Regions from separate parts of the Alteromonas sp. 38 genome, predicted to be linked through region 1. Evidence: predicted binding sites of a transcription regulator. Region 1 holds the regulator's gene; each other region holds the start of a gene.
The links. Region 1 encodes sigma-54, which starts transcription at its own class of promoters, with help from an activator protein. Its sites were predicted from a motif close to GTTGGCACGNNNNTNGNNT; they were not measured.
Positions count from the first base shown of each region.

Region 1 (3,123 bases):
CTGAAACGTTTCACCAACACATCGTCGCTGGCGTCAATATACACAATGGTCATAGACCAAGACGAGGGTAGGTAATCTAAAATCTCTACCAAGTCCGCTGGATTTTTTGGCAGATTCCTTACATCGATACTTACCGCGACTTGGTCATATTCATCAACCACGGTATGAGTAAGGGTAGGGAGAAGGTTAACCGGAATATTATCTACGCAATAGTAGCCTAAATCTTCAAGGGCACGTAGTGCAACTGATTTTCCCGAACCGGATCGACCACTGATAATAATCAGTTTCACCTGCATTTCTCCCTTTTAAAATATGGTGCTGTGCTTTATTAGCTTAAAGCCGTAATAATGTCGTCACTGGTGGAGGCCCGCCTAATGGCTTTCACCGTTTCTTTATCACTTAGTTTTCCCGCAACGGTAGCAAGTGTTTGTAAGTGACCTTCTGTTTTCTCTTCAGGCACTAACAGGGCAAAGAATATATCTACGGGCTGATCGTCAAGCGCATCAAAATCGATGGCAGGGTTGCTGGTTACAATAATGGCGATAACGTGTTCTAAGCCCGGTAATCGACCGTGAGGCAATGCAATACCATTGCCAATACCCGTACTTCCCATTCGTTCACGGGCGAGTAGGCTATTTAACACTGTGGCCTGATCGATGTCGGGATTATTTTTAGCAGCAATGTCGCTAATAATCTCTAGAATACGTTTTTTACTGTTACATTGAACCGCACACTCGGTGCGGTCCAAACTTACTATGGCTTGAATTTCCATACTAATATTTAGTGCTTTTTCAGCTTTTCCTTATGCTTGATAACTTGCCTGTCGAGCTTGTCGATCATGCTGTCTATCGCCGCATACATGTCGGTGTTATGTGATGAAGCAAACACTTCTGCTCCGCTGAGGTGCATGGTGGCTTCGGCTTTTTGATTAAGTTTTTCGACGTTCAGGATGACATGCACATTAGATATGTGATCAAAGTGACGCTCTAGTTTGCTGAACTTAGTATCGACATAGCTACGCAAAGAATCAGTAATTTCGACATGATGACCGGTAAGGTTGATTTGCATATTTCGTCTTCCTTAAATTATCAAGGCCTTTAAATAAGGCTTTTGCGTTGGTTTGACGGCGGAATCGATAATGATTCCCGGTATTTTGCTATTGTCCGCCGGGCAACTTTGATGCCTTGTTCGGCCAACAATTGAGCAATCTTGCTATCGCTTAATGGCTTGCTGGGCGTTTCCGCAGCCACAAGCTTTTTAATTAGTGCGCGAATAGCGGTAGATGAACACTCACCACCAGATTCCGTTGCTACGTGACTAGAGAAGAAATATTTCAACTCAAATATGCCACGTGGGGTATGCATATATTTTTGCGTGGTGACACGTGAGATGGTGGATTCATGCATATCTACCATTTCTGCGACATCATTTAGCACCATTGGTTTCATCATTTCTGGGCCGTGCTCGAAAAAGCCCATTTGTTGCTGCACAATACAGTTTGCTACTTTCATCAAGGTGTCGTTCCTTGATTCAAGGCTTTTTATAAACCATTTGGCTTCTTGCATATGTGAGCGAATAAATTGCGAATCGCTGCTGTTTTTAGAGCGTCTGCTCATAGCGGCATATTGCTGATTTACGCTTAACTTTGGCAAGCTATCGGGGTTAAGTTCTACCACCCAGCGGCCATTCTTCTTGTTTACCGAAACATCAGGAATAACGTATTCCGGTTCTTTGGTAATTAATGCACTACCTGGACGAGGATTCAACGTTTGCAGTAAGCGCATGGCTTCGCGAAGTTGATCTTCTTTCAAACGGCTCTTGCGCATTAACGTACGGTAGTCTTTGCTGCTAAGTAGGTCCGAGTACTCATTGATAAGTTGTCTTGCTTCTGCAAGCCATGGCGTATCGTCTGAGAACTGGCGAAGCTGTACAAGCAAACATTCTTGCGGTGTACGCGAACCTGAACCGATAGGGTCGAACATTTGAATACGTTTGAGTACACATTCAACTTCGTCCATTTCCACCAATTCTTCTACGTCGTCAGAATTCACTGATTCTAAAATCTGTTCGATGGGGACGTTCAGGTAACCAGATTCATCGATTGAGTCGATAATGGCGGTAGCAATGGCGCGGTCGGTATCCGAAAACGGGGTTAACCGCATTTGCCATAGCAAGTGGTCTTGAATATTGTCGGTGGTTTCACCCTGAAACAGTTGGTCGTCATCATTATTTGATGGACCAGGGGCGGGAGCAGAAGAGGCCGAGTAATACTCATCCCACGTACTGTCGATTGGCAGTTCATCGGGAAGGTCGTTCTTTTCAAGCGCGTCACCTGCTTCTAACGAATCGCTAGATGCAGTAGGAGCAGCTTCTACAGAAGGGTCGTCGCCGTCCATGTTGTTTTTCTCAACAGGATGGTCATCGCCGCCTTCTTCAACTTCCAAAAGTGGGTTTGAGTCTAGTGCTTCCTGAATCTCTTGTTGCAGGTCGAGCGTAGACAACTGCAGCAGCTTGATTGCCTGCTGCAACTGCGGTGTCATGGTAAGTTGTTGACTGAACTTTAGCTGTAAAGATGGTTTCATCTACGTCTTATTTTTAAACTCTTGTTGTGAATATACCCGTGCTTAAAACTGAAAATGACAATTCGGTTACAGTAACTATAGCCTGAATTGTTCTCCTAGGTATACATCCCTTACTTTCTGATTACTTAAAACTTGTTCTGCTGTCCCTTGCGCGATGAGTTCGCCTTGGCTCACAATATACGCTTTCTCACACACATCCAGTGTTTCTCTTACGTTGTGATCGGTGATGAGGATTCCAATTCCTCTGTCACGAAGATGTTGAATGATCTTCTTTATATCATTAACCGATATAGGATCAACACCAGCAAATGGCTCATCAAGCAAAATAAATTGCGGATCAGCGGCTAATGCTCGCGCGATTTCTACCCGGCGACGTTCACCACCGGATAAACTCATACCCGTACTATTACGTATATGGTTGATATTAAATTCATCAAGTAGCGCATCGGCTTCTTGTTCTTGTTCCGCTGAACTCAACCCTTTACGGGTCTGTAAGATAGCCATGATGTTCTCAAACACCGTCAATTTTCTAAAAATTGAG
Region 1 covers NZ_LR733300.1:834,021-837,143, forward strand. The annotation lists gene rapZ (RNase adapter RapZ) at 1-290, opposite strand, end outside; gene ptsN (PTS IIA-like nitrogen regulatory protein PtsN) at 329-772, opposite strand; gene hpf (ribosome hibernation promoting factor) at 781-1,068, opposite strand; gene FLAVO9R_RS03560 (RNA polymerase factor sigma-54) at 1,098-2,582, opposite strand; gene lptB (LPS export ABC transporter ATP-binding protein) at 2,658-3,123, opposite strand, start outside.

Region 2 (3,123 bases), 3.6 Mb from region 1:
TATGAAAGAGGTGGAGCGCGCGAGAGCGGAGCTGCGTAGGCGTATGCCGTGTAGGGTCGCTGTGCAATGGCAGTAGCTAGGTTGTTAAAGCGAACAAAGGTGATTAAAGGAAGTGAAAAGTCAGGAGCCGTAACCGCATTGGGTAAATCAGAAAGTAGACTGTTGGTACAGTCGATATGTTCTACCGGTACCTTGCTGATATCGACACTAACATAAACAAATTCACCGGCATGCTCAGTAGCGCTTAATGATATCCAGCGCATGGTACTGCCAGTACAAATGAGTTCTATATCGTTACTGCTGTCATTCAATTCAGTAGTCAGTTGCTGCGCCTTTTCCATTGTTACAGCCGCAAGCTTCAATGCCATCGCATTTTGCAATAGCAAGGTTAGGCAAACTAGCAGTGTAAATAATGACTTCAATGGCAAAGCGCTATTCTATTTCTACCGGAACTTACTTAATAATACGTTAAATATAGGATGTTGAAAGGGGTTTTTACCGCGTGTTATTTAATCTTTAGTCCTAACGCTTGAAGCTTACGGTACAAGGTTCGCTGGCTGATACCCAGTGCTATGGCAAGGGAATCTATACTGCCTTCATGTTTTGCTATTACCTCTTCTAGGTACTTAGCTTCAGCAGCTTCCAGAGTGAGAACACTTGCGCTGTTATGGGATGTGGGCTCGCAGACTAACTCGGGTAAGTCTGTGGGGTAAATAACATTTTCATCTGCCAATAAGTACGCTTGCTCCACAATATTCTTAAGCTCACGAATGTTACCTGGATAGGTATAGTGGCTTAGCACTTCAAGAGTGGATTTGTGTAAGCGTTTTTTCGAGGGGAGTTCATGCAACATGTGGCTGCACAGCATGGCAATATCGCTTTGACGCTCGCGAAGCGGCGGAAGGTGTATGGGGAAGCCCGCAATTCGGTAGTAGAGGTCTTGTCTAAATTCACCTTTTTCCACCAAGGACTTTAAGTCTTTATGGGTAGCGCATACTAAACGGAAATCGGCTTTTTTAACTTGAACGCTTCCAACTGGGCGGTAGGTTTGAGTTTCAAGCAACCGCAGTAACTTCACTTGCATGGTAAGAGGAACATCGCCAATTTCGTCAAAAAACAGCGTTCCACCTTGGGCGGCATCAACCAACCCCTTCTTGTTCGATTGCGCGCCTGTAAAAGCACCTTTCTCGTAGCCGAATAACTCCGATTCAAAAAGCGAATCAGCTAACCCAGTACACTCTATTACTACAAAAGGTTTTTCGGCGCGGTGGCTACTGGTATGCAGGGCATGAGAAACCAGCTCTTTACCTGTACCCGTTTCACCTTGAAGCAACACGGCTATATCGGATTTTGCGGCCCGATTAATTTTATTCAGCATCGCTTTAAAGGCGGCAGACTCACCTATCATTTTACCCTTAGTCGGGTAATTTGAGGCGAACGCGAGTTTATCTAATATTTCTAAGTAACCAAGCAGGTCGCCGTTAGCATCGTGAACCGGTCGCATGAGAATATCACAGTAGCTTTGACCGCTTTTTGTGGTGTGAATGTGAACCACACTTGCAGTGCGGCCGGTTTCTTTGCATTGTTGAATAGGGCAACTTTCACCGCATTGATCACAAGGCTTGGTATTACCGTGTGACACCTTAAAGCACTGGCTATTTCCCGGAATAATATCCACAGGATAGGTATTACGATAAGGCTGATTAACCGCTTCTATTACATATTGATGATTGATGAAAATAGCGGGTTTATCGATGGCGTCTATCATTGCTTGAACAATCGAGATATTCATGTAACAGCTTCACCTAGCAATACGGGCTGGGTATGCATGACGTATGCACACAATTCGAACCCACAAGATAACTAATCTAGGTTTAAGGTATCACATTGGCACGCGCCTTGTAGGTCTGTTGATGAACAAGTGTGTAACTTCAAACCCAACATATGTAGGTGGGTAACTCTCCGGTACGAGGAAAAAAAATGAAAATGACATTAACGGTTGGTGTAATAGGTGGATTACTTTTGTCAACTGGGCTGTCGGCCAAAACTCTGCAGCCGCAAGACAGCTTAGCGACACAACAGGAAACGGAAGCCGTCATACTAGCAGGACCCGAAGGCAAGTTAAATCAAGCACGTACCAATGCTAAAGCATTGGGTGGTGCTTTAAAAGCACGGCTGCAACAAGCGATAGCTAAGGGCGGTTTAGAAGAAGGTGTAGAAGCATGTTATGTGGCCGCTGGGCCTATCGCGCAAGCACTCAAGAAGGATGGTTGGACCGTGGGGCGCACCGCGCTGCGGGTGCGTAATCAAGACAACCAACCAGATGGATGGGAAGAAACCCAATTGCACGAGTTTGCAGATGCCTTATCTAAGCAATTGCCTATGCCGCTAGAGGCATCACGTTGGAATGAGGAAACCGGTGAATTACGCTATATGTCAGCGATTGTTACGGGGCAAGTGTGTACGGCTTGTCATGGCAATAACGTGGATCCTGCGGTGTTAGGTATTATTAGGGAAAAATACCCTGAAGACACCGCAACGGGCTTTGCGCCAGGAAGTTTAAGAGGTGCTTTTACACTTACCTATTCACCCGAATAGCCTTTTCTTTTTTCAAGGAAATGCAACGTGTCTTTACCGGCATCCGTTAACGGCACGCCATGCATTTTTTCCTGCATTCCCCACCTTTCCTGTAAACGCCCCACTCTCAAACCTTTCCGCTACTGCTCATATCACTTTTTTGTGTCAAAAATGGCACTGATTGACATTTTTGGCGCATTCTCCTCTCATCTTGTTTGAGGTGGATCAAGGCGGTAAATCCAACTTGATGGAATAATTGCGCCGCATGGTAGGGAATACAGGTGGTGATGGGCAATCGTGCCATAGCTGGCGCAAAGCTTGCTAAACCTCCTTCAGAAGTACAAGTCTTACGGTGCGGCCTTATTTTTAAGGTTATTGATTTAAAAGAATTTTAGCGGCTTGCCGTACTGTTTTTTAACTAGGGAGAAAACCCATGAGCGATACGTTAGTCGAGCTATCGCGGTGGCAATTTGCGCTAACTGCGATGTTCCACTTTATATTTGTGCCCTTAACCTTAGGGTTGAGTTTCATGCTTGCCATTATGGA
Region 2 covers NZ_LR733300.1:4,387,327-4,390,449, reverse strand. The annotation lists gene FLAVO9R_RS18900 (hypothetical protein) at 1-422, opposite strand, end outside; gene FLAVO9R_RS18895 (sigma-54 interaction domain-containing protein) at 506-1,768, opposite strand; gene FLAVO9R_RS18890 (Tll0287-like domain-containing protein) at 1,981-2,598, shown strand; gene FLAVO9R_RS18885 (cytochrome ubiquinol oxidase subunit I) at 3,011-3,123, shown strand, end outside.
Region 2: a site for sigma-54 is predicted at 1,887-1,905, ahead of FLAVO9R_RS18890 (Tll0287-like domain-containing protein). Genes of this name have one in related genera too.

Region 3 (3,123 bases), 2.9 Mb from region 1:
TATCTAAAGCTGTAAAGAAATCCGCTCAGGGCACCTTCACCTACAACAAACTTTGTAACAACCTACCGCTAGCTTTCTACAAGCACTAATGTATAGTATATTTAACATTGAGTTAAATTTAGCGTACACAAAGTAAAATTTAACCACCATTACTAGGGCATGGAGAAAGATAATGATTTCGTTCAGAGAGAAGAGTTTGTGGGTGTCTTTGTTAGTATCTGCGGTGATCGCCTCTATTTATGGAGATAGCGTATATACACTTATGTTTTTGCAACCAAATACTAGCCTAGATACCACCACCGCCCTCATCATGCGAATTACTATTGCCTTCATTATCTTAGAGGTAGCGTTACATATTGCGTTAGCCATGAGCCAGCAAGAAGATGCCAATACACCTGAAGATGAACGAGAGCGTTATCATCGACTTACCGCGAATAATGCGGGTTATTGGGTACTGTCAGTAGGTATTGTGAGCTGCGTGATACAACAAATGATCAACAGTAACATCGATTTTGACGCGCAAAATAGCTACACCAATTATGCTCTTGCACCTATTGAGCTGAAGTTAGTACTGATTTTTTGGTTATCGGAAGTCACCCGGTTTGGTACTGAGCTTTACTATTACCGGAAAGAAAGTTAATGACTGATAATTACATCATTACCAATAACATAAGAACTTTGCGCTTTCTTTCAGACGAAATGACACAGCAGGAACTTGCGTCGAAAGTGGGTGTTACACGCCAAACCGTTATGGCGATCGAGAAAGGAAAATACTCTCCATCACTTGAAGTGGCGTTCAAAATTGCTTTGGTCTTTGATAAGCCGTTTAATGAGGTGTTTCAGTATTCGACAGAGAATACATAGTGGCATTGATAACTCAGTTCACAATAGTTTTCACCCTATACCCATCATGCTATGAACATACCTTGTGCAACTATTTATCTATTGCTCTTATATAGTTAGCCCACTATTATCGATATAAAGAGTGAATACTGGTTAACAAGAATAATGACAAGCGGTTTACGTAAAAGCATCAATATAATTTTACTTGGCGGGCTAGCAATGGCGAACCACGCGTTAGCCGATACTGTGACCGCAAACAGTTCATTAAATGTACCTGTTACCCAGTCTTGCCCTACGTCCTTTTTTGACGTCTCGCTAATGACCAATGCACGTCAGTGTCAGCAATTCGACGAGGGCATGCCAGCTAGCTTGGTCTATTTTACTAAGTATGCACCTGAAGAGGTTATCGCCTTCTATCAAAATGCCTATCCGCATTTTGTCAGAAAACCTGCGGTTAACCAACGCACTATGCTTGCAGCAACAGATGATTCGGTTCGTATTGTGGTGTCACCGGATAATATGGGCACGCAAGTAGATGTACTTATCATTAGTAAGCCATAACCTGCCTTAAGGTTTATTTCCGCCTAGCTCCTCTCCTTGTTCAATGTGGCACTGCCTTTGCAAATTCCGTAAAGAACCACAGTGGTGTCAAAAAAAGCGTCATTTTTATGACGCGCATTACACGTTGATATGCGAGGAATATGATGGAACTGGCAATTATTTTAATGATGTTACTTATTGTGGTGGCATTAGGCGCCATAAAATTATCAGATGGTGGCGTAGCGTTTCCTTTTCGCCGAAAGCCACAGCTTTTCACTCCTGTAGAACACTCATTTTTAAACCTTATTGAACAAGCCATGGGGCGAGAGTTTCGTATCATTTGCCGTGTACGCTTGAGTGACATAGTGTCAGTAAGGCAATCGGCCAACAAGAAAACGGCCAGCCAAGCTATTTCTAGAGCCTCATCGCGACAACTTGATTTTATCTTGGTGGATAAGCAGGACATGAGCCCGATATTAGCTATCGACCTTGTGCATAACCAAGGGAAAGAGGGCTACAAAACTCAGCGCGATTGGTTTGTGTCAGGTGCATTAGATGCGGCAGGTGTTCCTCATGCTCGAATTAAGGTGAAGTCGGGCTATACCGTCGACGACATTCGTGAATGCCTTGAAAACAAGCTTATTCCTTATAGAAGAATTCAGCAAAAAATGTCACAGCTTCCTACGCACAACCCTGAACCGACTAAGCGCCCGACTCGTCCAGTAAGATCGAGCCGCGTGGCAGCTGCGTAAAACTTACTATTTTCCCCTAGCCTTTGTTGCGCTCCATTATTGCTGTAATAGCAGGTGACAAAGGCTTTTTCCTGTCAGTTTTCCTCATTTCCTTATACAATTCATTACCATATCTGTAGCAAGTTTTGCTTCCCCCAACATCTGAATAAATCGGTATATACATGAAAGAGACTGGCATAAAAAAAATTGGCATTCTAGGCGCAATGGATGAAGAAGTTGCGTTACTTAAAGCTTCACTTTCAAACCTTAAAGAAACCACATGGAAGCACTTAACCTTTTATGAGGGCCACCTTAATGATGTTGAGGTTGTGCTGGTAAAGTGTGGTATCGGAAAAGTTGCAGCGGCTCTTGCCACTACGGTACTCATTGAACAGTACGCGCCTGACGCTGTGGTAAACACAGGTTCAGCAGGCGGGTTCGATAAAAGCTTAAACATTGGTGACTTAGTGATTGCCACCCACGTTATCCATCACGACGTGGATCTAACCCATTTCGGCTACACGCTAGGCCAGTGTGCTGGCATGCCTGAAGACTACCGTTGTGACAATACGCTCATTGAAGCCGCAAAAACAGCAACGAGCGAGTTAGAAAATATCCAATCTACCAGTGGCCTTATTTGTACTGGCGATTCGTTTATCGGTACCGACGAAGCAGTTGAAGCGCTACGTGAAAATTTCCCCGAAATGAAAGCCGTCGAGATGGAAGGTGCCGCTATAGCGCAAACCTGTCATATGCTTGACGTTCCGTTTCTAGTCATACGTTCGCTGTCTGATATCGCGGGTAAGACATCAACTGTCAGTTTTAAAGAATATTTGGATACTGCAGCAAAACATTCAGCGCAACTTGTTATGGCTATGATTAAAGCGTTGGCGTAGCAGTAAATGGAAGCATTGCTGACCCAATCAGCATATCAGTCGGTGCTGGTATTATGGTTGGCCGTTGTTTTAGATGCCCTTTGGCGGTGGCCGCTTAGCAGCCACCCGCTTAC
Region 3 covers NZ_LR733300.1:3,695,960-3,699,082, forward strand. The annotation lists gene FLAVO9R_RS16000 (hypothetical protein) at 173-640, shown strand; gene FLAVO9R_RS16005 (helix-turn-helix transcriptional regulator) at 640-864, shown strand; gene FLAVO9R_RS16010 (hypothetical protein) at 1,009-1,404, shown strand; gene FLAVO9R_RS16015 (DUF2726 domain-containing protein) at 1,548-2,135, shown strand; gene FLAVO9R_RS16020 (5'-methylthioadenosine/adenosylhomocysteine nucleosidase) at 2,297-3,010, shown strand; gene FLAVO9R_RS16025 (cobalamin biosynthesis protein CobD/CbiB) at 3,017-3,123, shown strand, end outside.
Region 3: a site for sigma-54 is predicted at 1,449-1,467, ahead of FLAVO9R_RS16015 (DUF2726 domain-containing protein). Genes of this name have one in related genera too.

Region 4 (3,123 bases), 2.1 Mb from region 1:
GTGCCGTACAGGCTTTTCTTAGCTGTAATCTTGATGTTATTTTATTTGCTGGTGGCGATGGTACTGCCCGCAATGTATGTAAAATTGTGGGTGACAAAGTGCCGGTGCTGGGTGTGCCGGCGGGATGTAAAATCCATTCGGGCGTTTACTGTGTTACCCCGTCTGCCGCAGGGCAGGTTATTAGCCAAATGATCAAGGGCGAAATTGTCAGTGTGATGGAAGGCGAAGTACGAGATATCGATGAAAACGCATTTCGAACCGGAAAAGTGATAGCAAAACACTATGGCGAGATGCGAGTACCCGCCGAACTAACCTACGTGCAAGCAGTAAAAATGGGTGGTAAAGAGGACGAAGCGCTCGTCCTCGATGACATTGCCGCTACCATTAGCGAATTAATGGACGACAACACAGACACCTATTTTGTTATGGGGTCGGGCTCTACCGTAGGCGCGGTTATGGAGTTTCTGGGTTTAGAAAATACCCTACTAGGTGTTGATGTGTTGCAAGACAAAGCGCTTGTAGCCAGCGATGTAACTGCATCTGAATTGCTTTCGCTTACCCAAGGAAAGCCAACCCAAGTGGTGTTAACCGTTATCGGAGGGCAAGGGCATATTTTGGGGCGTGGAAATCAACAGCTTAGCCCAGACTTTATCCGCGCTATTGGCAAAGAAAATATGCGGGTTGTTGCGACTAAACAAAAGTTACAATCGCTTGGTAATAAACCATTACGATTAGATTCTGGCGATGCTGAGTTAGATGCATCGCTACAAGGTGCGTTCACCATTATTACCGGTTACAAAGACAAGGTTCTTTATAACGCCGAATAGTTTTAAAGTTTTAGATTACGTTTAAGAATAGGAGAAATACGTGTTACCTCCGGCTTCAGCCCCCCAACAAGTAGTAAACCAAATTGCAGCGATAGAGGCTGCGTTAGATGATGTAGTTAATCATGGTAGTGACGATGAGCTGTTTACAGCCAGTTACTTACAAGGCCATTTCGCCGTGGTGTCTCGTCAGCTAGAAATGCAAAGCAGCGCAACTATGCAGCAACTAGATTCAGATATGGCAGCAAGCTTGCAAGCCGCATTTAACAACAAAGAACTAGAGGGCGATGATGCTGCGCAGGTTAAGAGCCTTTGGTCACGATTATTTGACCAGGCGCGCAGCTAAGCGCCAAAATGTCGCACAACAAAGCGCTATGCGTGGAATCTGGAAACGGAATAATTATCCGGCAAATTACGCCTGAAAGCGGCATGGCTTTGCCGCTTAGGCACCCTCACTTTCTCTCAATCGTTGGTGTTATTTTAAACACCCAGCCACGTTGATTGGCGTTCCTTTTCTAAAGGTTGCTAACTACAATACATTCTCTCTAAGCCCCCAAGTAGCGGAGTAATGCGGCGTACGGCTGTGTTTTATAGGCTTTCTGACATCGCTTGCTTTAGCTCGGCACTTGTTAGCGTTAACCTTTTTTCAGTCTTTATGCGCTACATGACACGCCCCCACAGGTTGTGGTGCGAATATTGCTAATTCTTGTTGTTGACAAGAAAAGACAAGTAGTGTGACACAACGCGCTTTTTACAAATGGCTTATTTCTAGGTGAATATATGTTCGGTTTAATTCAACTTGCGAGTTACAAGCGTAGCGCTAGTAACACACCCAAAAGAGCAAGGTACTGCACGGTGCGCTGTACCTTTCGCTGTATTTTGCGCAACACTTCGCGAGCGATTTCTGCCGGATTAATACTTGCCATCATTGGCGGCTGTCAATCGTCGAACGACCCTAAAGCCCAAATGTCACAGTCTGATCCCTTGGCGATTCCAGCCCTTGGGAATGTTGAATATCACACCTACATTTTAGCCAATGAGCTGTTTGCCGATTTGCGACCTTCTAGGCAAGCGCGCTATGCCGTGGCGGGATTTGTGCCTGTTGATACCATGAAATACAACAAGAATGATCAACATCCATTGATGATGTTAGGGCATCAATTAGAACAGGGTATGATGACCGAAGCCACAAAACGTGGTTTTACTACTCAAGAATTTAAGCTTTCGAACGATATAATTGTTAATGACGAAAGCGATAGAGTACTTACGCGCAATATCGACCAATTGTCCGATATCGAACGGGTCGATTTCTATATAACAGGTACCTTGGTTTACCAACAGTCTGGGGCTGTGGTTAACGCAAGAATTATCAATGTTAGAAATAAAGACGTGGTGGCGGCAGCTACCCGCTTTTTTCCCGCTGAGATTTTCTGGGAAGAAGAGCGAGTGACGAGCCGTAATGGTCGACTGTACAGAACTGAAGGTGGAAGGTAACGGGATGAACGCACTATTTAAATGCACGGCATGTATCCTAGCAATATCAACGTTAACCCTGAGCGGTTGCTCTATGATGTTAGGCGAAGAAGAAGTGGCAGTTGAAGAAACGTCTCGACCGGCCATGAATGTAGTAGATATTATGGCGATAGACCGTCCTTCACCACAAAAAGAAGACGACGAACAGTCAGACGAGCAAGAGGGAATGGATGCTTTCGGCGCCTTGGGCCAACCTACACTTTATTCGAGTGTTCAAGGGGCCTATAAAGGGCGACCGCTAACTAAGCATATTGGTGATTACGTAAAAAATATGACCCAAGACCTTATCGCGAACATGGAATATGTGAATGAAAAAACGCCTATAGGCGTAACGCATTTCGCGCTTATTGATACCAATCTTCAAGAAACGGATTTGCTTGGTAAGCAAATGGCAGAATCATTTGTTCACGAGTTACATAAATTTCGTGTGCCCGTTATCGATTTTAAAGCCACAGACTACATTCGTATTACCGACGGTGGCGACTTCGTTCTTAGCCGCGACTATTTAGAGTTAAGCAGCAGTTTACCCATAGATTACGTACTTACGGGCACCATGGCTAAACACCAAGGCGGCGTGTTAGTTAACGCCAGAATATTAGGCATAGAGTCTCGCGCGGTAGTGGCGAGTGCACAAATGCTGGTGCCATTTTATGTGGTAGAAGCGTTGATCCCTAGCGACGGTAGCCAAAAGAACGGCATGCGTGATGGCGTTAAATTAAGTAGAGGTTAATCATGAAAAGGCTTATTGCTTTGCTGGCAATGGGGT
Region 4 covers NZ_LR733300.1:2,926,646-2,929,768, reverse strand. The annotation lists gene FLAVO9R_RS12695 (ATP-NAD kinase family protein) at 1-827, shown strand, start outside; gene FLAVO9R_RS12690 (YfcL family protein) at 868-1,170, shown strand; gene FLAVO9R_RS12685 (FlgO family outer membrane protein) at 1,605-2,318, shown strand; gene FLAVO9R_RS12680 (FlgO family outer membrane protein) at 2,323-3,087, shown strand; gene FLAVO9R_RS12675 (FlgO family outer membrane protein) at 3,090-3,123, shown strand, end outside.
Region 4: a site for sigma-54 is predicted at 1,438-1,456, ahead of FLAVO9R_RS12685 (FlgO family outer membrane protein). Genes of this name have one in related genera too.